2 regions of the Edwardsiella piscicida genome follow, and region 2 is predicted to be linked to the other one. Evidence: predicted binding sites of a transcription regulator. Region 2 holds the regulator's gene; the other holds the start of a gene.
The links. Region 2 encodes PurR, which represses purine synthesis genes. Its sites were predicted from a motif close to CANGCAAACGTTTGCNTG; they were not measured.
Positions count from the first base shown of each region.

Region 1: the regulator PurR is predicted to act here: its motif matches at 2,602-2,619, upstream of purH (bifunctional phosphoribosylaminoimidazolecarboxamide formyltransferase/IMP cyclohydrolase).

Region 1 is NZ_CP090968.1:201,703-213,534, forward strand. It holds gene purD (phosphoribosylamine--glycine ligase) at 1-871, opposite strand, end outside; gene purH (bifunctional phosphoribosylaminoimidazolecarboxamide formyltransferase/IMP cyclohydrolase) at 913-2,502, opposite strand; rRNA gene L1P05_RS00970 (16S ribosomal RNA) at 3,064-4,607, shown strand; tRNA gene L1P05_RS00975 (tRNA-Glu) at 4,690-4,765, shown strand; rRNA gene L1P05_RS00980 (23S ribosomal RNA) at 4,955-7,862, shown strand; rRNA gene rrf (5S ribosomal RNA) at 7,953-8,068, shown strand; gene satP (acetate uptake transporter) at 8,349-8,912, opposite strand; gene acs (acetate--CoA ligase) at 8,998-10,953, opposite strand; gene gltP (glutamate/aspartate:proton symporter GltP) at 11,454-11,832, shown strand, end outside.
Region 2 is NZ_CP090968.1:1,775,486-1,787,317, forward strand. It holds partial or broken gene L1P05_RS08140 (efflux RND transporter periplasmic adaptor subunit) at 1-500, shown strand, start outside; gene L1P05_RS08145 (CusA/CzcA family heavy metal efflux RND transporter) at 493-3,660, shown strand; gene cfa (cyclopropane fatty acyl phospholipid synthase) at 3,690-4,841, opposite strand; gene punC (purine nucleoside transporter PunC) at 5,045-6,259, opposite strand; gene punR (DNA-binding transcriptional activator PunR) at 6,399-7,313, shown strand; gene L1P05_RS08165 (ATP-binding cassette domain-containing protein) at 7,294-7,917, opposite strand; gene L1P05_RS08170 (ABC transporter permease family protein) at 7,904-9,526, opposite strand; gene purR (HTH-type transcriptional repressor PurR) at 9,531-10,556, opposite strand; gene cydH (cytochrome bd-I oxidase subunit CydH) at 10,911-11,000, shown strand; gene sodB (superoxide dismutase [Fe]) at 11,062-11,640, opposite strand.

The DNA of each region.
Region 1 (11,832 bases), 1.6 Mb from region 2:
AGCGACAGTTAAACTCAATGACCTTGGGCGCGCCGTCGGCCGAGATCATCAGGCCGGCATACAGGAAACCAGTATAGGGGGCGCCCTCCTGTGCCATACCGCGTACGGTTGGCCAAATCACCTGCTCCATTACCCGCTGATGCACCGCATCGCTGACCACCGGCGCCGGGGAATAGGCCCCCATTCCGCCGGTATTGGGGCCGCTGTCGCCATCGCCAACTCGCTTATGATCCTGGCTGGTGGCCATCGGTAGCACGTGTTCGCCGTCGACCATAACGATAAAGCTGGCCTCTTCTCCCTCCAGAAACTCTTCAATGACAATGCGATGCCCGGCGTCGCCAAAGGCGTTACCGGCCAGCATATCGTGGACGGCCGCTTCGGCCTCCTCCCGCGTCATTGCGACGATCACCCCTTTACCTGCGGCCAGGCCATCGGCCTTGATCACGATCGGTGCCCCCTGCTCACGCACGTAGGCCAGCGCCGGCTCGACCTCGGTGAAATTGCGGTAGGCGGCGGTAGGGATGCGCTGACGCGCCAGGAAGTCTTTGCTGAACGCTTTGGAACCTTCGAGGCGGGCGGCGCTTTGGCTCGGGCCAAAGATCGGCAGCCCCGCCGCGCGGAATGCATCGACCACCCCGAGCACCAGCGGCGCCTCTGGACCGACGATCGTGAGCCCGACCTGATGGCGCAAAGCAAATGCAACTAACGCATCGATATCGGTCGCGGCGATATCGATATTCTCTAGCGCGGGTTCCAGCGCAGTGCCGGCGTTACCCGGCGCGACAAATACGCGTTCGGCCAGCGGAGATTGGGCCGCTTTCCACGCCAGGGCATGTTCACGCCCGCCGCTGCCGATAATCAAAATATTCATGATGGTCACCTGTGAGCCGCGGGAGGCCCGCGGCGATTAGCTTAGTGGCGGAAGTGGCGCATGCCGGTAAAGATCATGGCGATGCCGTGTTCGTTGGCGGCGGCGATGACCTCGTCATCACGAATGGAGCCCCCCGGTTGGATGACGCAGCGGATGCCGACGGCGGCGGCGGCATCGATACCGTCACGGAACGGGAAGAAGGCATCGGATGCCATCACGGAGCCGGCGACCGGTAGACCCTCGTCCGCGGCTTTGATACCGGCAATTTTGGCTGAATAGACCCGGCTCATCTGTCCGGCGCCGATGCCAACGGTCATGTTATCCCGTGCGTAGACGATGGCGTTGGACTTCACAAACTTGGCGACCTTCCAGCAGAACAAGGCATCGCGCAGCTCCTGCTCACTGGGCTGGCGTTCGGTGACCACGCGCAGATCGGCGACATCCACCATTCCGAGATCGCGATCCTGCACCAATAGCCCGCCGTTGACCCGTTTGAAGTCCAGACCGGGGATGCGTGCATCCCACTCGCCGCAGGCCAGAACGCGCACGTTTTGCTTAGCGCTGAGGAGATCCAAGGCATCCTCGGTCACATGGGGGGCGATGATCACCTCAACGAACTGGCGCGCGATGATGGCCTGAGCGGTCTTGGCATCCAGCGTACGGTTAAAGGCGATGATGCCGCCAAAGGCGGAGGTGGGATCGGTCTGGTAAGCGCGCTCATAGGCATCGAGCGGATCGTCGCCGAGCGCAACGCCGCAGGGGTTCGCATGCTTAACGATGACGCAGGCCGGTTCGGCAAAGCTCTTGACGCACTCCAGCGCGGCGTCGGTATCGGCAATGTTATTGTAGGACAGCGCTTTCCCCTGAAGCTGCTGGGCTGTCGCGATGCAGGCTTCAACCTGTGGCTCCTCTATATAGAAGGCCGCCTGCTGGTGGCCGTTCTCGCCGTAGCGCATATCCTGTTTTTTTATTAGGTTAAGGTTTAGCGTCCGCGGGAAACGACCGCTTGGGCTCTGGGTATCGCCGTGGTAAGGCGCGACCAGCGTACCAAAGTAGTTGGCGATCATACTGTCGTAGGCGGCCGTATGCTCAAAGGCCTTAATGGCCAGGTCGAAGCGGGTGGCCTGCGTCAGGGCACCGTGGTGGGCGTCCATTTCGGCAATGATGTTATCAAAATCGCCGTTGTTAACCACGATAGCGACATCGTTATGGTTCTTTGCCGCGGAGCGCACCATGGTTGGTCCCCCGATATCGATATTCTCCACCGCCTCTTCCAGCGTGCAGTCGGGACGCGCAACGGTTTGAGCAAAGGGATAGAGGTTGACGACCACCATATCGATGGGCTGAATACCATGCTGCTGCATAACGGCAGCGTCGCGATCGCGGCGTCCGAGGATCCCACCGTGAACTTTGGGATGCAGGGTCTTGACGCGTCCGTCCATCATCTCAGGAAAGCCTGTGTAGTCGGAAACCTCGGTAACCGGCAGACCGGCCTGTGACAGAAGGCGGGCGGTACCGCCGGTGGAGAGCAGCTCAACGCCGCGCAGGTGTAACGCCTGGGCGAATTCGACGATACCGGATTTATCGGAGACACTCAGCAGTGCGCGGCGAACAGGACGACTGTGTTGCATGGTGGTTATATCCCTCGGCAATGGATCGCAGTAAACCCTACTTATATACCTATTAGAATTTGCTACGAATGAAGCGGAATGTTGATGCGCGATGATTTTAACGAAAACGTTTGCGTAAAGCTCGACAAATTTTTGCCGGCGCGGTCTTTGTGGATAACTCTGTGCGTAATGGGGTATAAGCAGTTCAATTGCTGTGTAATGCATCATTCGGTTCATTTGGGGCAAAATAGCGGTTGCGCCCGGTAAAACAGGCCCTATAATGCGCCTCCATCGACACGGCATATGTGAACAACATCACAGGATGAGCCGGGGAGAGTGAGAGAGAAACGGCAAATTAAACGTTGACTCTCACCGAGGAAAGCGTAATATACGCCACCTCGACTTGGTAAGGAAAACTTGCTAAGTCACTGCTCTTTAACAAATTATCAGACAATCTGTGTGGGCACTCGCAAGATTCGTATTACGCATTCCTCGGAATGCGAAAATATTTAAAGTCTTGAAGAGTGACAGCAGTTAATTCATTACGAATAAACAGTTTAATTTCTTTGAGCATCAAGCTTTTAATTGAAGAGTTTGATCATGGCTCAGATTGAACGCTGGCGGCAGGCTTAACACATGCAAGTCGAGCGGTAGCAGGGAGAAAGCTTGCTTTCTCCGCTGACGAGCGGCGGACGGGTGAGTAATGTCTGGGGATCTGCCTGATGGAGGGGGATAACTACTGGAAACGGTAGCTAATACCGCATAACGTCGCAAGACCAAAGTGGGGGACCTTCGGGCCTCATGCCATCAGATGAACCCAGATGGGATTAGCTAGTAGGTGGGGTAATGGCTCACCTAGGCGACGATCCCTAGCTGGTCTGAGAGGATGACCAGCCACACTGGAACTGAGACACGGTCCAGACTCCTACGGGAGGCAGCAGTGGGGAATATTGCACAATGGGCGCAAGCCTGATGCAGCCATGCCGCGTGTATGAAGAAGGCCTTCGGGTTGTAAAGTACTTTCAGTAGGGAGGAAGGTGTGAACGTTAATAGCGCTCACAATTGACGTTACCTACAGAAGAAGCACCGGCTAACTCCGTGCCAGCAGCCGCGGTAATACGGAGGGTGCAAGCGTTAATCGGAATTACTGGGCGTAAAGCGCACGCAGGCGGTTTGTTAAGTTGGATGTGAAATCCCCGGGCTTAACCTGGGAACTGCATCCAAGACTGGCAAGCTAGAGTCTCGTAGAGGGAGGTAGAATTCCAGGTGTAGCGGTGAAATGCGTAGAGATCTGGAGGAATACCGGTGGCGAAGGCGGCCTCCTGGACGAAGACTGACGCTCAGGTGCGAAAGCGTGGGGAGCAAACAGGATTAGATACCCTGGTAGTCCACGCTGTAAACGATGTCGATTTGGAGGTTGTGCCCTTGAGGCGTGGCTTCCGAAGCTAACGCGTTAAATCGACCGCCTGGGGAGTACGGCCGCAAGGTTAAAACTCAAATGAATTGACGGGGGCCCGCACAAGCGGTGGAGCATGTGGTTTAATTCGATGCAACGCGAAGAACCTTACCTACTCTTGACATCCAGCGAATCCTGTAGAGATACGGGAGTGCCTTCGGGAACGCTGAGACAGGTGCTGCATGGCTGTCGTCAGCTCGTGTTGTGAAATGTTGGGTTAAGTCCCGCAACGAGCGCAACCCTTATCCTTTGTTGCCAGCGGTTCGGCCGGGAACTCAAAGGAGACTGCCAGTGATAAACTGGAGGAAGGTGGGGATGACGTCAAGTCATCATGGCCCTTACGAGTAGGGCTACACACGTGCTACAATGGCGTATACAAAGAGAAGCGAACTCGCGAGAGCAAGCGGACCTCATAAAGTACGTCGTAGTCCGGATTGGAGTCTGCAACTCGACTCCATGAAGTCGGAATCGCTAGTAATCGTGGATCAGAATGCCACGGTGAATACGTTCCCGGGCCTTGTACACACCGCCCGTCACACCATGGGAGTGGGTTGCAAAAGAAGTAGGTAGCTTAACCTTCGGGAGGGCGCTTACCACTTTGTGATTCATGACTGGGGTGAAGTCGTAACAAGGTAACCGTAGGGGAACCTGCGGTTGGATCACCTCCTTACCTGAAGATACGAAATTGTGTAGTGCTCACACAGATTGTCTGATAGATGTTCGAGCAAACGCGTCTGCGAAGCCGACCCTGTGTCCCCTTCGTCTAGAGGCCTAGGACACCGCCCTTTCACGGCGGTAACAGGGGTTCGAATCCCCTAGGGGACGCCATTTGCGGTATCGGGTGAAAGACGATGCCAACTGTATTGCAAAACGGACTTACGAGTCATGTTTGCAATATTTGCTCTTTAACAATCTGGAACAAGCTGAAAATTCGAAAACAATCGAATTGCTTTTAATAAGTGATTCGAGAGTCTCTCAAATGCTTACAGCACGAAGTGAAACACCTTCGGGTTGTGAGGTTAAGTGACTAAGCGTACACGGTGGATGCCTAGGCAGTCAGAGGCGATGAAGGACGTGCTAATCTGCGATAAGCGTCGGTGAGCTGATATGAAGCGTTATTAGCCGGCGATGTCCGAATGGGGAAACCCAGTGCAATCCGTTGCACTATCGTTAAGTGAATACATAGCTTAACGAGGCGAACCAGGGGAACTGAAACATCTAAGTACCCTGAGGAAAAGAAATCAACCGAGATTCCCCTAGTAGCGGCGAGCGAACGGGGAAGAGCCCAGAACCTGAATCAGTTTGTGCATTAGTGGAAGCGTCTGGAAAGTCGCGCGATACAGGGTGATAGCCCCGTACACGAAGGTGCACAGCTGTGAGTTCGATGAGTAGGGCGGGACACGTGTTATCCTGTCTGAATATGGGGGGACCATCCTCCAAGGCTAAATACTCCTGACTGACCGATAGTGAACCAGTACCGTGAGGGAAAGGCGAAAAGAACCCCGGCGAGGGGAGTGAAATAGAACCTGAAACCGTGTACGTACAAGCAGTGGGAGCATCCTTCGGGGTGTGACTGCGTACCTTTTGTATAATGGGTCAGCGACTTATATTTTGTAGCAAGGTTAACCGAATAGGGGAGCCGTAGGGAAACCGAGTCTTAACTGGGCGTCTAGTTGCAAGGTATAGACCCGAAACCCGGTGATCTAGCCATGGGCAGGTTGAAGGTTGGGTAACACTAACTGGAGGACCGAACCGACTAATGTTGAAAAATTAGCGGATGACTTGTGGCTGGGGGTGAAAGGCCAATCAAACCGGGAGATAGCTGGTTCTCCCCGAAAGCTATTTAGGTAGCGCCTCGTGAACTCATCTTCGGGGGTAGAGCACTGTTTCGGCTAGGGGGTCATCCCGACTTACCAACCCGATGCAAACTACGAATACCGAAGAATGTTATCACGGGAGACACACGGCGGGTGCTAACGTCCGTCGTGAAGAGGGAAACAACCCAGACCGCCAGCTAAGGTCCCAAAGTCATGGTTAAGTGGGAAACGATGTGGGAAGGCATAGACAGCCAGGATGTTGGCTTAGAAGCAGCCATCATTTAAAGAAAGCGTAATAGCTCACTGGTCGAGTCGGCCTGCGCGGAAGATGTAACGGGGCTAAACCATGCACCGAAGCTGCGGCAGCGACGCTTAGGCGTTGTTGGGTAGGGGAGCGTTCTGTAAGCCTGCGAAGGTGGCCTGTGAGGGCTGCTGGAGGTATCAGAAGTGCGAATGCTGACATAAGTAACGATAAAGCGGGTGAAAAGCCCGCTCGCCGGAAGACCAAGGGTTCCTGTCCAACGTTAATCGGGGCAGGGTAAGTCGACCCCTAAGGCGAGGCTGAAAAGCGTAGTCGATGGGAAACAGGTTAATATTCCTGTACTTGGTGTTATTGCGAAGGGGGGACGGAGAAGGCTAGACCGGCCGGGCGACGGTTGTCCCGGTTTAAGCGTGTAGGTGGGGTAACTTGGCAAATCCGGTTACCTTTAACACTGAGGCGTGATGACGAGGCACTACGGTGCTGAAGTGGTTAATGCCCTGCTTCCAGGAAAAGCCTCTAAGCTCCAGATAACACTGAATCGTACCCCAAACCGACACAGGTGGTCAGGTAGAGAATACCAAGGCGCTTGAGAGAACTCGGGTGAAGGAACTAGGCAAAATGGTGCCGTAACTTCGGGAGAAGGCACGCTGGCACGTAGGTGAAGTCCCTCGCGGATGGAGCCGAAGCCAGTCGAAGATACCAGCTGGCTGCAACTGTTTAATAAAAACACAGCACTCTGCAAACACGAAAGTGGACGTATAGGGTGTGACGCCTGCCCGGTGCTGGAAGGTTAATTGATGGGGTCAGCCGCAAGGCGAAGCTCTTGATCGAAGCCCCAGTAAACGGCGGCCGTAACTATAACGGTCCTAAGGTAGCGAAATTCCTTGTCGGGTAAGTTCCGACCTGCACGAATGGCGTAATGATGGCCAGGCTGTCTCCACCCGAGACTCAGTGAAATTGAACTCGCTGTGAAGATGCAGTGTACCCGCGGCAAGACGGAAAGACCCCGTGAACCTTTACTATAGCTTGACACTGAACATTGAACCTTGATGTGTAGGATAGGTGGGAGGCTTTGAAGTGTGGACGCCAGTCTGCATGGAGCCGACCTTGAAATACCACCCTTTAATGTTTGATGTTCTAACCTGGTCCCGTGATCCGGGATAGGGACAGTGTCTGGTGGGTAGTTTGACTGGGGCGGTCTCCTCCCAAAGAGTAACGGAGGAGCACGAAGGTTAGCTAATCCTGGTCGGACATCAGGAGGTTAGTGCAAAGGCATAAGCTAGCTTGACTGCGAGAGTGACGGCTCGAGCAGGTGCGAAAGCAGGTCTTAGTGATCCGGTGGTTCTGAATGGAAGGGCCATCGCTCAACGGATAAAAGGTACTCCGGGGATAACAGGCTGATACCGCCCAAGAGTTCATATCGACGGCGGTGTTTGGCACCTCGATGTCGGCTCATCACATCCTGGGGCTGAAGTAGGTCCCAAGGGTATGGCTGTTCGCCATTTAAAGTGGTACGCGAGCTGGGTTTAGAACGTCGTGAGACAGTTCGGTCCCTATCTGCCGTGGGCGTTGGAAGATTGAGAGGGGCTGCTCCTAGTACGAGAGGACCGGAGTGGACGCACCGCTGGTGTTCGGGTTGTGATGCCAATTGCATTGCCCGGTAGCTACGTGCGGAAAAGATAAGCGCTGAAAGCATCTAAGCGCGAAACTTGCCTCGAGATGAGTCTTCCCTTGGACCTTGAGTCCACTGAAGGAACGTTTAAGACTAAGACGTTGATAGGCTGGGTGTGTAAGCGTAGCGATACGTTGAGCTAACCAGTACTAATGATCCGTGAGACTTAACCTTACAACACCGAAGGTGTTTTAGAGAGACGAATGAAGCTTGTTCAAGATTGATACCGATGGCCAGTGATGGCGGTTGGTAAAACAGAATTTGCCTGGCGGCGATAGCGCGGTGGTCCCACCTGACCCCATGCCGAACTCAGAAGTGAAACGCCGTAGCGCCGATGGTAGTGTGGGGTCTCCCCATGCGAGAGTAGGGAACTGCCAGGCATCAAACAAACAAAAAGACCTCATGCGAAAGCATGGGGTCTTTTTGTTTATCGGCGTGTTGCCGGGAAGCGGATGACTCTCGAGGAAAACCGCGGCGCCGGCGGCGCATCTGAACGTCGCGAGAAGGCCGCGCGCGATAGCCTGAAGGGCGCCGACGGACAGGATCCCCACCGTCAACGGCCGTGGAACAGGACGGAGCGTCGAGGAAGCGACGTCTGAAAGCCGGGGGCCTTGGGTTTATCCGCCCGGCGGCTTTTGATCTTTGGCGCACCCACGCGCGTTATCGGGGCTCTCCGATGGGCAGCACGCAGCGGCCGAGCTGGCCATTGATCACCTCGGCCATGGCCAGGTAGATGGCGCTGGCGCCACAGATAATCCCTTCAACGCCGGCGATATGGAGCAAACCCGCATTACCGGTCAGATTGCCGTAGGCCAGCATAAAAAACAGGAGGGTGAGGCTGGCAAAGACAAACTGCAGTGCCCGGTTAGCGCGCAGGGTGCCAAAGAACATGAAGAGCGTGAAGATCCCCCATAGCGCCAGATAGGCCGCCAGCGACGGCGGCGTGACGGCATCCGCCAGCCCCATTTTAGGCAATAACAGTAGGGTAACCAGCGTGAGCCAGAATGCGCCGTAGGCGGTAAAGGCGGTCAGCCCGAAGGTATTGCCCTTGCGAAACTCCAGCAGTCCGGCGAAGATCTGCGCTAGCCCGCCAAAAAAGATCCCCATTGCGAGGATCATCGCATCCAGTGCGAATATGCCTGCATTGTGCATATTGAGCAGCACCGTGGTCATTCCGAATCCCATTAGCCCCAGCGGCGCGGGATTAGCCAGTTCGTTGTGCATAAAGACTCCTCGTACCGTAGCCGATAGTATTGGCCTGTGCGGTGTTATGAATGAGGCGGAGCGCGCTTCCCCGCCGTAAGCGACGTTAACGCGGCTGCATAGCCTGTTTCTCCTCCAGCAGTTTTTCTACGACGCCAGGATCGGCCAGCGTAGAGGTATCGCCCAGATTGCTGATATCGCCGCTGGCAATTTTGCGCAGGATGCGGCGCATGATCTTGCCGGAGCGAGTTTTGGGCAGCGCATCGGTCCAGTGCAGGATATCCGGTGTGGCGATGGGACCGATCTCTTTACGTACCCAGTCTCGGACCTCGGCGTACAGCGCGGGCGATGGTTCCTCGCCTACGTTCAGCGTGATATAGGCATAGATTGCCTGCCCTTTAATGCTGTGGGGGATCCCGACGACGGCCGCCTCGGCGATCTTCGGGTGCGCGACCAGCGCAGATTCGATCTCCGCTGTGCCCAGGCGGTGTCCTGAGACGTTGAGTACATCGTCGACGCGACCGGTTATCCAGTAATAGCCGTCTTCGTCACGTCGGGCACCGTCGCCGCTGAAATACATCCCCTTAAAGGTGGAGAAGTAGGTCTGTTCAAAGCGTTCATGGGCGCCAAACAGCGTACGTGCCTGCCCGGGCCAAGAGTCCAGGATCACCAGATTGCCTTCACTGGCGCCCTCCAGGATCTCCCCGCTGTTATCGACCAGGGCGGGCTGTACGCCAAAAAAGGGGCGGGTGGCCGATCCGGCTTTAAGCTCGGTGGCTCCGGGCAGCGGGGTGATCATAAAGCCGCCGGTTTCGGTCTGCCACCAGGTATCCATGATCGGGCAGTGGCCGTTGCCGATGGTATGGTAATACCACTCCCAGGCCTCGGGGTTGATCGGCTCACCGACCGATCCCATTATGCGCAGCGAGGTCCGCTGGGTGTCGGCGACGGCGCGCTGTCCCTCTGCCATCAGCGCGCGGATCGCCGTCGGCGCGGTATACAGAATATTGACCTGATGCTTGTCTACGATCTGGCTGAGGCGATTAATGCCGGGATAGTTGGGGACCCCCTCAAACATCAGCGTTATGGCGCCGTTGGCCAAGGGGCCATACAGCAGATAGCTGTGGCCGGTGACCCAGCCGACGTCCGCCGTACACCAGTAAATATCGCCGGGATGGTAGTCAAACACATACTTAAAGGTGGTCGCCGCGTATACCAGATAGCCGCCGGTACTGTGCAGTACGCCCTTCGGTTTACCGGTCGATCCGGAGGTATACAGAATAAACAGCGGATCTTCGGCGTTCATCTCCACCGCGGGGCAGTGTTCATCGGCCTGGGCCATCAGCTCATGCCACCAACGATCGCGGCCGCTGTCCCATTCGCCGGCGCCGCCGGTACGGCGGAATACCACGACATGGTGCACGCTGTTGACCTGAGGATGCTGCAGCGCTTCGTCGACGTTGCGCTTGAGTGGAATGGTTCGCCCGGCGCGAACCCCTTCATCTGCCGTGATCACCAGTTTGGCTCCGGAGTCGATAATGCGCCCGGCAACCGCCTCTGGGGAGAAGCCACCGAAGATCACCGAGTGTACGGCGCCAATTCGCGCGCAGGCCAGCATGGCAACCGCCGCCTCGACCACCATGGGCATATAGATCGCGACGACGTCGCCCTTTTCTACCTGCAGTGATTTCAGCACGTTGGCGAAGCGGCACACCTCACCGTGCAGCTGACGATAGGTTACTCTGCGGCTCTCCTGCGGATCGTCGCCCTCCCAGATGATGGCCGTCTGTTCGCCGCGTTCGGCCAGATGGCGATCCAGGCAGTTGGCCGCCAGGTTGAGGGTGCCATCCTCAAACCAACGGATATTGATATGGCCTGGATCGAAGGAGGTATTCTTAACCCGGCTATAGGGGGTTATCCAGCTGATGATCTGTCCCTGCTCCGCCCAGAACGCCTCGGGGTCCTCGACAGAGGCCAGATACATTTCACGATACATTTCCGCATTGATAAAGGCATGCCGGGCAATATCCGCCGGAACAGGGTAGGTATGGATCTGGCTCATGCTGCGTCTCCGCGCCGATGTTAATGATATGTCAATATAGAGTTAATTTTAGCCTCGGTTAGCGAGTTGTGCATTTTTTGCGCGCACGATCACGTAATAAAGCGCAGCGCGGCAGCGCACCACGGAGAATGCCCGGATGAAGCGAGCGCGTGCTGAACGACAGTGCACTGCACCAACTTAGCGCCCTAAATTAGTGCGTGTGAGATACCGCGTCGAGGAGAGAAGGGCCATCGGGGGTCATGGCGCGTTGCGCTATCGTTAAGATTGCCTCTGGTTTTATTCACCGGCGAATTATTGGCTATATAACAGCATATTGTTCTTTTATTCAGGTTGAATTATCGCCATCTGGAGTGATATGCCGTTTGGTGGCATAAATTATGCTTATCCCTCTATGTGTGCGACGTACAGCGGGACAGGCTGTGGCGGGTAATCGCCGTCGGGAAGTGGCAAGAGATAAAAAAGGGCGCTGCGGCGCCCAATAAGAATGAGGTTATAGCGTGATGAAGCGATTTACATTGACCCTGGCGTGGCAGATTGTCATTGCACTGATTTTAGGGATTGCGGTGGGTGCGGCGCTGCATGATCAAACCGAGTCGCGCCAGTGGCTGGTCAGCAACGTGCTGGGGCCCGCAGGCGATATTTTTATTCGCCTGATTAAGATGATTGTTATCCCGATTGTTATCTCGACGCTGATCGTCGGGATTGCCGGCGTCGGCGATGCGAAAAAGCTGGGACGCATTGGCCTGAAGACAATCCTCTATTTCGAGCTGATCACCACGGTGGCCATCGTCGTGGGCATTACGCTGGCTAACCTGTTTCAGCCGGGCCTGGGCGTCGATATGAGCCATCTGGCGGCGGTCGATATTTCACAGTATGAGC
Region 2 (11,832 bases):
GCTTCGAGCTGGCGGTGCCGGCCTATCCACAGCAGCGCTTCTCGGTGCGCGACTGGCGCACGCTGCCCAGCGCCGATCCGACGACGCGCACCCTGCAGATTCGCCTGGCGGTGGCGAATCCCGACGGCAGGCTGAAGCCCGGGATGAACGCCACGCTGCGTCTTGAGACGCAGAGCCCGCCGCTGCTGCTGATCCCCGCCCAGGCGATCGTCGATAGCGGCGACGAGCAGCATGTGATCACCGTGACGCAGGACGGGCGCTTCCTGCCGAAGCGCGTCGCGGTGGCGCAGGAGGCGCAGCAGCAGGCGGGGATCGCTGCGGGGCTGACGGAGGGAGAGTCGGTGGTGGTCAACGGCCTGTTCCTGATCGACTCGGAGGCCAGCATCAGCGGGGCGCTGGCGCGTATGCGTCAGGCGAGCGCGGGGGAGACCGCCTCATCCGCCGTCGCACCGGAGCCCATCGCGTCGCACGTCGGACACGGAGACGCACGCCATGATTGAATGGATTATTCGACGCTCGGTGGCGAACCGTTTCCTGGTGATGATGGGCGTCCTGTTCCTCAGCCTCTGGGGCGGTTGGACCATCGCTAACACGCCGGTGGATGCGCTGCCCGACCTCTCCGACGTCCAGGTGATCATCAAGACCAGCTACCCGGGGCAGGCCCCGCAGTTGGTGGAGGATCAGGTTACCTATCCACTGAGCACCACCATGCTGTCGGTGCCGGGCGCCAAGACGGTGCGCGGCTTCTCCCAGTTCGGCACCTCCTATGTCTATGTGATCTTCGCCGATGGCACCGACCTCTACTGGGCGCGCTCGCGGGTATTGGAGTATCTGAATCAGGTGCAGGGCAAGCTGCCGGCGGGGGTCAGCGCGGAGATCGGGCCCGATGCCACCGGGGTCGGCTGGATCTTCGAGTATGCGCTGCTGGATAAGCACGGGCGGCACGATCTGGCCGAGCTGCGCTCGCTGCAGGATTGGTTCCTGAAGTATGAGCTGAAGACCATCCCCAACGTCGCCGAGGTCGCCTCGGTCGGTGGGGTGGTGAAGCAGTATCAGATCCAGGTCGATCCGCTGAAGCTGGCGCAGTACGGCGTCCGTCTGGCGGAGGTGAAGCAGGCCGTCGGCTCATCCAACCAGGAGGCGGGCGGCGCGTCGCTGGAGCTGGCCGAGGCGGAGTATATGGTGCGGGCCAGCGGCTACCTGCGCACCCTCGACGATGTGAACCACATCGTCTTAAAGAGCGGCCCGGATGGCGTGCCGGTCTATCTGCAGGACGTTGCGCGGGTCCAGATCGGGCCGGAGATGCGCCGGGGGATCGCCGAGCTGAACGGCGAGGGCGAGGTGGCCGGCGGGGTGGTGATCCTTCGCTCGGGTGAGAATGCCCGCCAGGTGATCACGGCGGTGAAGGCGAAGCTGGCCGCACTGCAGGGCAGTCTGCCGCCGGGGGTGGAGGTGGTGACAACCTATGACCGCAGCCAGCTGATCGATCGGGCCATCGATAACCTGAGCGCCAAGCTGATCGAGGAGTTTATCGTGGTGGCGCTGGTCTGCGCCCTGTTTCTGTGGCACGTACGCTCGGCGCTGGTGGCGATCGTCTCCCTATCGCTGGGGCTGTGCATCGCCTTTATCATCATGCGTTACCAGGGGCTGAACGCCAATATCATGTCGCTGGGGGGGATCGCCATCGCGGTGGGGGCGATGGTCGATGCGGCGATTGTGATGATCGAGAACGCCCATAAGCGTCTGGAGGAGTGGGCGCATCGTCATCCCGAGCGTCCTATCGACAACGCGACCCGCTGGCGGGTGATCACGGATGCCGCGGTCGAGGTGGGGCCGGCGCTGTTTATCAGCCTGCTGATCATCACGCTCTCCTTCATCCCGATCTTTACCCTCGAAGGGCAGGAGGGGCGGCTGTTCGGCCCGCTGGCTTTCACCAAGACCTACGCCATGGCCGGCGCGGCGGCGCTGGCGATCGTCGTCATCCCGATCCTGATGGGGTTCTGGATCCGGGGCGACATTCCGCCGGAGAGCCGTAATCCCCTGAACCGTTTTCTGATCCGCGTCTATCACCCGCTGCTGCTTGCCGTGCTGCGCTGGCCGCGGCTCACCCTGCTGGCGGCGGCGCTGTCGATGGTGACGGTGATCTGGCCGCTGGAGCGCATCGGCGGCGAGTTTTTGCCGAACATCAATGAGGGCGATCTGCTGTACATGCCCTCGACGCTGCCGGGGATCTCGCAGGCCCAGGCGGCGCAGCTGCTACAGACCACGGATAAGCTGATCAGGCAGGTGCCGGAGGTGGCCAGCGTCTTTGGTAAGAGCGGGAAGGCGGAGAGCGCGACCGACTCGGCGCCGCTGGAGATGATCGAGACCACCATTCAGCTGAAGCCGCAGGATCAGTGGCGTCCGGGAATGACGATGGACAAGATCATCGCCGAGCTCGACGCCACGGTGCGCCTGCCGGGGCTGCCCAACCTGTGGGTTCCGCCGATCCGCAACCGCATCGACATGCTCTCCACCGGCATCAAGAGCCCGATCGGCATCAAGGTATCGGGCACCGTGTTAGCCGACATCGACGCCACGGCCCAGCGTATCGAGGCGGTGGCGAAGGGGGTCCCCGGGGTGGTCTCGGCGCTGGCGGAGCGCTTGGAGGGAGGGCGCTACATCGATATTCAGATCCAGCGCCAGCGGGCCGCCCGCTATGGGATGACGGTAGGCGACGTGCAGCTGTTTGTCTCATCGGCCATCGGCGGGGCGATGGTCGGCGAGACCGTCGAAGGGGTGGCGCGCTACCCGATTGCGATCCGCTATCCCCAGGCGTGGAGGAACTCGCCCGAGGCGCTGCGTCAGCTGCCGATCCTGACGCCCCTAAAGCAACAGATCACCCTGGGGGATGTGGCCGAGGTGCGCGTGGTCTCCGGGCCGACGATGCTGAAGACGGAGAATGCCCGTCCGGCCAGCTGGATCTATATCGATGCCCGCGGGCGCGATATGGTCTCGGTGGTCGAGGATCTGAAGACGGCGATCCAGCGCCAGGTCACCCTGGCGCCGGGCACCAGCGTTAGCTTCTCCGGTCAGTTCGAGCTGCTGGAGCACGCCAACCGCAAGCTGATGCTGATGGTGCCGATGACGCTGGTGATCATCTTCGTACTGCTCTATCTGGCCTTTCGGCGGGTAGAAGAGGCGCTGCTGATCCTGATGAGCCTGCCCTTCGCCCTGGTGGGCGGCATCTGGTTCCTCTACTGGCAGGGGTTCCATCTGTCGGTTGCCACCGGCACCGGCTTTATCGCCCTGGCCGGCGTGGCCGCCGAGTTTGGCGTGGTGATGCTGATGTACCTGCGCCAGGCCATTGAGCAGGATCCGGCGCTGAGCCACGCCGAGCGCTTTACCCCGGCCGCGCTGGATGAGGCGCTGTACCACGGCGCGGTGCTGCGGGTGCGCCCCAAGGCAATGACCGTGGCGGTGATCATCGCCGGTCTGCTGCCGATTCTGTGGGGAAGCGGGGCGGGCTCCGAGGTGATGAGCCGCATCGCGGCGCCGATGATCGGCGGGATGATCACCGCGCCGCTGCTGTCGCTGTTCATCATTCCGGCGGCCTATAAGCTGATCTGGCTGCGTCGCCATCACCTCGGCGCGTCCTGCGCGGCCGATCCGCGCGAGTGAATAGACGCACCGCCGCGTCGCTCGGGCGTTTAGCGCGCGACGCGCAGGCCGCCGCAGACGCCCTGCGGGGAGAATAGCACCTGCCAAAGCTGGATGTCGCGGGCGCGGAATGCGCCCGCACAGGCGGCAAGATAGTAGTTGAACATGCGAAAGAAGCGCGCGGAGTAGTTCGCCTTCAGCTGGGGCCAGGCGGCGTTGAAGCGCTGCTGCCAGGCCATCAGGGTACGATCGTAGTCGGCGCCGAGGTTGTGCCAGTCCTCCATCACGAACCGCGCTTCGCTGGCGTCGGCGATATGGCGCAGCGACGGCAGACAGCCGTTGGGGAAAATGTATTTATTGATCCAGGGATCGACATCCGGGGTGGTGTGGTTGGCGCCGATGGTGTGCAGCAGGAACAGCCCGTCATCCTTCAGATTTCGCCGCGCCACGGCGAAGTAGGCGTCGTAGTTCTTCGGCCCCACGTGCTCAAACATGCCCACGGAGACGATGCGGTCATAGCGGGCGTGGAGATCGCGGTAGTCCTGCAGCAGGATCTGTACCTCCAGCCCCTGGCAACGCGCGGCGGCCAGCTTTTGCTGTTCGGCCGAGATGGTCACGCCGTGCACGCGCACCCCGTACCGACGAGCGGCGTAGGCCGCCAGACCACCCCAGCCGCAGCCGATATCCAGCAGCGTCATGCCCGGTCGCAGCTGCAGCTTTTCACAGATCAGGTGCAGTTTATCCTGCTGTGCCTGCTCCAGGGTATCGGCCTGTTTCCAGTAGGCGCAGGAGTACTGCATCGCGGGGTCGAGCATCAGGCTGAACAGATCGTTGCCCAGATCGTAGTGCTCACGCCCGACCTGCCACGCCCGGCGCCGGGACTGCAGGTTAGCCAACCTGGCGCCGACGACGCGCAGGGTATCACGGAAATGGTGCGGCATTTGCTGCTGCAGACCGGCGCGCAGCGCTTTATCAAAGAAGATATCGAGTCGATCGCACTGCCACCAGCCGTCCATATAGCTTTCGCCCAGCCCCAACGACCCCTGCTGTAGCACGCGCTTGAAAAAGAGGGGGTGATTAACGCGGATATCATATGGGCGATCACCGTTAACCCGGATACCGGCCCGACTGAGCATCTCACTGACGATGCGGTACCCGGCATCGCGCTGCACGCCGCTACTCTCCACGCACGATGAACTCATAGTGTCTCCCTTGCCAAATCAGATGGACGGTCAGCCTAATCGTATCGCCGGCTTCAGCGAGCGGAGGGCTGCCGTTGCCGGGCTGCGCAAAACGCAGGGCTGGTCACATTCTGTTCAGTATAGGACGGCGGGAAAGGGGGCTCAAGGGAGGCGGGAAACATCGCCAGACGCGCGGGGAGACCCCCAGCGCGCCGGCGTGGAAATCAGCGGCGGGAGAGGGAGTGTTGGCCCTGCTGCATCTCGCGGCGTTTTTCCAGCATGGTAGTGACGCTGTCACTTTTAAGCCAATACCCCAGCACCACCAGCGGAATGGTGCCGGCCATGATGGCGGTGGTCGCCAGCAGCGGCATGTGGATCAGCGCCGATACCAGCAGGCTGGCCAGGAAGCAGACGCCCAGCTGCAGCGTGTTCTGCAGCGCCGCCGCCTTGCCGCTGTTGTTCGGGAAGGGCGTCAGGGCGCTGGCCACCACGATGGGATAGATAGCGCCGTTCATCATCGCCATGACGCAGAACGGTACCAGCAGCGCCAGCAGACCGGGCTGGTAGCTGAGGGCCATCACCAGCATCGCCAGCATGCTCAGCGAGTAGATAACCAGCAGCCACGGCAGCAGCAGGGTACCGCCGATGCGGCTCAGCAGCGCCCGACAGCCGTAGCCACCCAGCAGGAAGGCGATGGTCTGCGGCACATAGCTCAGGCCGATATCGTTCGGGCTGTACCCCATCTCGCCCAGAATAAACGGCGAGCCGGTCAGCCAGGCGAAGAAGCCGGCGGAGCAGGCGGCGTAGATCAGGACGTTGCCGCTAAAGATATTGGAGCGCATCAGGCGCAGGAAACCGATGCGCGGTGCCTGACGGTTCGCCGCCGCCCGGTGCTCCTGCAGACGCAGGGTTGGGATCATCAGCAGCAGGGTGATGGCGAACAGCACGGCGAAGATGGCCTGCCATTCAAAGTGGTTGAGCAGCCAGGCGCCGAGCAGCGGCGCCAGCGCCGGCGAGAGGGCCACCAGCGGCATAACCGTCGCGAAGACGCGGTTCGCGACCCCTTTGCTGTAGCGATCGATAACCAAAGCCTGCCAGGTGACCGCCGCGGAGCAGACCCCGACGGCCTGCACGAAGCGCAGGATCAGCAGCTGGGTCGTATTGCCGACCCACAGCATCCCCAGGCAGGCCAGCGCGAACATGCCCAGCCCTAACAGCAGAACCGGCTTGCGTCCGATGCGATCGGAGAGCGGCCCCCACAGCAGCTGTGCAAAGGCAAAGCCGGCCAGAAAGATGCTCAGGCTGGCGCTGATGGCGCCGGCGGAGGCGCCCAGATCGTGGCGCATGGCACCAAAGGCGGGCAGATACATATCGGTGGCCAGATATCCCAGCATACTGAGGCCAGCCAGATAGACCATGAAACCTGATTTACTTCTCATTATTTTGACTCGTTATGAATATGTTGCAGGCGGAGAATGTGACGAGTGAGAGTTTATGGGCTGACGTCAGCGTTGTGAAACGCTATTATTTGGCATGATGGATGAAAATTTTTGAAAGCAGAATAGCGAGGGGCTGAGCATGTGGTCAGAATATTCGCTGGAGGTCGTGGATGCGGTCGCCCGCACCGGGAGCTTTAGCGCGGCGGCGCAGGAGCTGCATAGGGTGCCCTCTGCCGTCAGCTATACCGTACGTCAGCTGGAGAACTGGCTGGCGGTACCGCTGTTTGAACGACGTCACCGTGACGTTGAGTTGACCGAGGCCGGGGCGTTTTTTGTCGATGAAGCCCGCAGTATTATCAAAAAAATGCATGCCACCCGACGTCAGTGTCAGCAGGTCGCCAACGGTTGGCGCGGTCAGTTCCACGTCGCAGTGGATCGCATCGTGCGTCCGCAGCGCTGCCAGCAGCTGGTAGTGGACTTTTATCGTCACTTTCCCGATATGGAGCTGATGATCCACAGCGAGGTGTTTAACGGTGTGTGGGATGCCCTGATCAACGGGCGGGTCGAGGTGGCGATCGGGGCGACGCGGGCGGTGCCCGCCGGCGGGCGCTATGCTTTCCGCGATATGGGCTTTCTGCGCTGGCGCTGCGTGGTCAGCCCCGACCACCCGCTGGCCGCGTTTGACGGCGAGGTGGACGACGACCGCCTGCGCCCCTTTCCGGCGCTGAGCATCGAGGATACCTCGCGGACGTTACCCAAGCGGGATACCTGGCTGCTCGATAATCAGCGGCGTCTGGTGGCGCCGGACTGGCCGTGCGCCATCGACTGTCTGGAGGCCGGGCTTTGCGTCGGCCTGATGCCGGCCCACGCCGCCGAGCCGCTGATTGCCGCGGGGCGTCTGCACGCGCTGCGGCTGTGCCAGTCGTTTCCCGACAGCGCCTGCTGCGTGACCTGGCAAGATCACAGCCGCTCACCGGCCCTAGAGTGGCTGCTGGCTTACCTGGGCGATACCCGCACCATGAACCAGGAGTGGCTTATGCCGCAGCCAGCGTGACGATCCGTCCGCCGGGCGGAACGTCGGCGCGATCGTGGGTGACCAGGATCGCGGGAACGGCGCGTTCGGCGATCTGCTGATAGACCCAGCGGCGAAAGCGGCGGCGCAGCGGGGCGTCCAGACGGGAGAAGGGCTCATCGAGCAGCAGGACCGAGGGCGCGGCCAACAGGGTACGCAGCACGCTGATGCGCGCCCGCTGTCCCCCGGAGAGGGCGGCGGGATAGCAGTCGCCCCGCTCGGTCAGCTCCGCCTGCTGCAGCGCTTGCGTCACCGCCGCCTTCGACGCCCCCGGCGGTAGGGCAAAATGCAGATTTTGCGCCACCGTCAGGTGGGGGAACAGAACATCATCCTGAAACAGCAGCCCGATCCCGCGCTGCCAGGGCGGCAGGCGACTCAGGCTGCGCCGATCCAGCCAGACCTCGCCGCGGACGAGCAGCGGCGGCTGTAGATGGCCGCCGATCCCGGCCAGCAGGGTGGATTTGCCGCAGCCGCTGGGGCCCATCAGCGTGACGATCTCCCCCGGCGACACCGTCAAGGTCAGCGGCGCCAGTAGGGGGCGCCCCGCCAGTTCGACGCGCAGCTGGTTGAGATTAAGGGTGGCCATGCGACGTTGCTCCTCGTATACCGCGCAGCGGTAGCCATAGCGCCAGCAAAAATGCCGGCAGCGGTAGCAGGGTTTGCCATAGGGCGCCGATGGCGGCCAGGCGCCGATCGATGCCGCTGGCATAGGCGACGGTTTCCGTGGCCAGCGTCGGCAGCCGCCCGGCGCCCAGCCCCAGCGTCGGCAGATACATGCCGACGCTGACCGCGAGGCCAAAGGCCATCGCCAGCAGCAGCGCCGGCAGCATCTGCGGCAGCTTAATCCGGTAAAAGGCCTGCCAGGGCGTCTTACCCAACGCCAGCGCCACCTGGGTCTGACGCGTATCGAAACGCAGCCAGGCACCGGACAGCGTCAGCAGGTAGTAGGGGGTGACGAACAGCAGCTGGCCATAGATAACCAGCGGGTAGCTGCCCAGCAGTTGGCTGCGGGCGGCGAAATACTGTAGACCGAAGATCAGCCCCATCTGCGGCAGCAGCAGCGGCAGCAGCAGCCGGGCGCCGGGGGCCCGTCGCCTCAGGGTATACCACTCCAGCGTGCCGAGCGCCAGGATCAGCGCCAGCAGGTTGACCGCCAGCGCGATGCACAGGGTATGCCACAGCGGGGCGCTCCAGTCACTGACGCTGTACAGCCAACTGTCATAGCGCCACTGCCGCGGCCAGCGTTGCGCAAAGGGCCAGCGCTGAGCCAGGGAAATCAGCACCAGCATCAGGTAGGCCGCGGCGGCCAGCGCCAGCGCCAAAGGCCAAAAGGCGGCGTAGGGCGCAGGCCCACCGCGGGCGACGCGCCGTCGCGGGGGACGGCGACCCACGGCGACCCACAGGTGTTCAATGCCATACCAGAGCAGCAGCGCCAGCGCGTTTAAGAGCATCAGCAGCAGCGCCCCGAGGGCCGCCAGCGCCGTCTGTCCACCGTCGGCAATCCACTGCCACAGCAGCTGCGCAAACAGCAGCGGCCGCTGCGGACCGAGCAGCTGCGCCAGATCCAGCGCCGACAGGGCAAAGGCCAGGACGCAGAACATGGGCAGGCGTAGCCCCGGCAGCAGCTGCGGCACCACGATGCGCCACCAGCCCTGCGCCGGGGGATAGCCCAGCGCGGCGCTGATGCGCAGCTGCCGCTGCGCGGCGCAGCGGGCGGCCAGATTCAGGGTAAGCAGATAGAAAAAGGGGGTCTCTTTTAACAGCAGGAGCAGCGAGAGGCTCAGGCCGTAGGGATCGTTGGGAAGCGGCAGATCGGGCGGCTGCTGCCAGTCAAACAGCGGCGCCATCAGGCGCCACAGCAGGCCGGTTGGCGCCAGCAGCATCAGCAGGCCGGTGGCCAGGGCGATGTGGGGGGCTGCCAGCAGCAGCGCCGGCGCCAGCGTGTGCTGACGCTGACGCCGTAGGGTGAGCCCGGCCAGCGCCAGCGCCAGCAGCAGGGCGCCGCCGGAGGAGCCTAGCGCTATCCACAGCGACAGAGCCAGGCTGCGGCCCAGCGCGGGCCACTGCAGCAGCTGCAGCAGCGCCTGTCCCGCATTTTGCTCGGTCAGCGGCAGTAGGGTCGCCGGAACCATCGCCGCCAGCGGTAGTGCGCCGGACAGCAGCACCAGCGCGGGAAACAGGACCAGCCGGGACACGCGCTTAGCGGCGGTAGTCGATGAACGGCCCGTCGGCCACGGAGCGACGCTCAACCAGCTTAGGATGCACTTCGATGGTTTGGGCGTCTTCGCGCTTGCTGGTGATGCGATCGAGCAGCATGTCGAATGCCATGGCGCCAAGGCGCTCCTTGGGCTGATGAATGGTGGTCAGCGCCGGGGTAAAGTAGCGGGCGTTGCGCACGTTGTCGTAGCCGATGACGGAAATATCCTGCGGTACGCGCAGCCCCATCTCGTCCGCGGCGCAAATGGCGCCCATCGCCATGATATCGCCGCCGACAAACACCGCCGTCGGGCGCTGCTTCTGCGACAGAATGTTTTGCATCGCCGCATAGCCAGACTCCGGCTCGAAGTCGCCTTCGACCAGCCAGCTCTCCTGCGGCGTGATGTTGGCCTCCTGCAGCGCCTTGAGGAAACCGCGCAGGCGACCGCCGCCGGTGTTGCGCGATACCGGGCCGGTGATGGCGCCAATGTCGCGGTGGCCGCGCTCGATCAGGTAGCGGCCGGCCAGATAGCCGCCCTCGAAGGCGTTGTCCTGGATAGCATCGGTAAAGTCGCTGCGGCGGGTGCCCCAGTCCATGACCACCATCGGGATATGACGGTAGTCCTCAAGGATCTCCAGCAGGTTCTCCGGATATTCGGAGCACATCACCAGCAGGCCGTCGACGCGCTTTTGCGCCAGCATAGCCAGGTAGGCTTTCTGCTTCTCCAGATTATTGTGGGAGTTACACAGGATCAGGGTATAGCCTTGGCTGTAGCAGCTATTCTCTACCGACTCGATGACCTCGGCAAAGTACGGCGCCTCGCTAGAGGTCGCCAGCAGGCCGATGGATTTGGTGTGGTTGACCTTCAGGCTGCGGGCAACGGCGCTGGGGGAGTAGTGTAGTTCTTTAATGGCCTCCCAGACGGCGGCTTTGGTCTCGTCGGCGACAAAGCGGGTTTTATTGATGACGTGAGACACCGTGGTGGTCGATACGCCTGCGCGCTTTGCCACATCTTTAATCGTTGCCATGAAACAAATGACTCCTAGGCGTACGCGCTGCGTCGCCGTTTTGTTAATCGTTTGCCTGCGTGCATCGGAAAATACGCCTGACAGCGCGGCTCGGCGCCGGCGCGTTTGCGCAATAGGGTGACGTTTGCCATTTCTTGTTTAGAATTATAGCGTCGGCACGCGGCAGTAAACCGCAAATTCTGTCTGATCTCAGGCAAAAGGGGAAGCACTAATTGGCGATTTGCGCAGGATGTAATCATAAGATTTTCTGCGTGTTTTAAGATGTGATTTATGTAAAAATGATTTAACACGGGTTTTGTGCGAATTCTTAAGTCAGTAAAAATTGATACAGAACGTAAAACATGAGGTGTCAGGATGGAAAACGATCTGAAGTATTCTCTGGTAACAACGGTGGTGGCGCTGGCGCTGATCGTCGTGGCCAGCCTGATCGCCGCACTGCACTAAGTTAGCGGGCGGCGTAATAAAAAAGGCGCTCGGTGAGCGCCTTTTTTGTCTCTCTGGTCGGTTACGCCAGATTCTGGGCGACGAACTCCCAGTTCACCAGCGCCCAGAAGTTTTCCAGGTACACCGGGCGAGCGTTACGGTAGTCGATGTAGTAGGCGTGTTCCCATACGTCCACGGTCAGCAGCGGCTTGTCGTCGCCGGTCAGCGGGGTCGCGGCGTTAGAGGTGTTGACGATGGCCAGGGTGCCGTCCGCCTTTTTCACCAGCCAGGTCCAGCCGGAGCCGAAGTTGCCTACGGCAGACTTGGTCAGCGCGTCTTTGAACGCGGCAAATGAGCCGAAGGCGGCGTTGATGGCGTCCGCCAGGGCGCCGCGCGGTTCACCGCCGCCGTTCGGGGAGAGGCAGTGCCAGTAGAAGGTGTGGTTCCACACCTGAGCGGCGTTGTTAAAGATACCGCCGGAGGCGCTCTTCACGATCTCTTCCAGCGATTTTCCTTCGAACTCAGTGCCTTTGATCAGGTTGTTCAGGTTGACTACATAGGCGTTGTGGTGCTTACCGTAGTGGTATTCCAGCGTTTCGGCGGAGATATGCGGTTCCAGCGCATTCATGGCGTACGGTAATGCAGGTAATTCAAATGACATAGCTCTCTCCTTAATGCTTCTGTGGCAAGACGGTTAACCCGTAAGCAACGCAGATGAGACGTCGCCGGCGGTTAGACAAAAATGAAAAAATCTTGTTGTCCGCTTGTTATGGTTTGTGATTCTAGCAAGTTTTGCCGTGAAAGACAGGGGGCAGGTGTATTTTAGCTGACTGAGTGGCGAAATGTGCAGCAG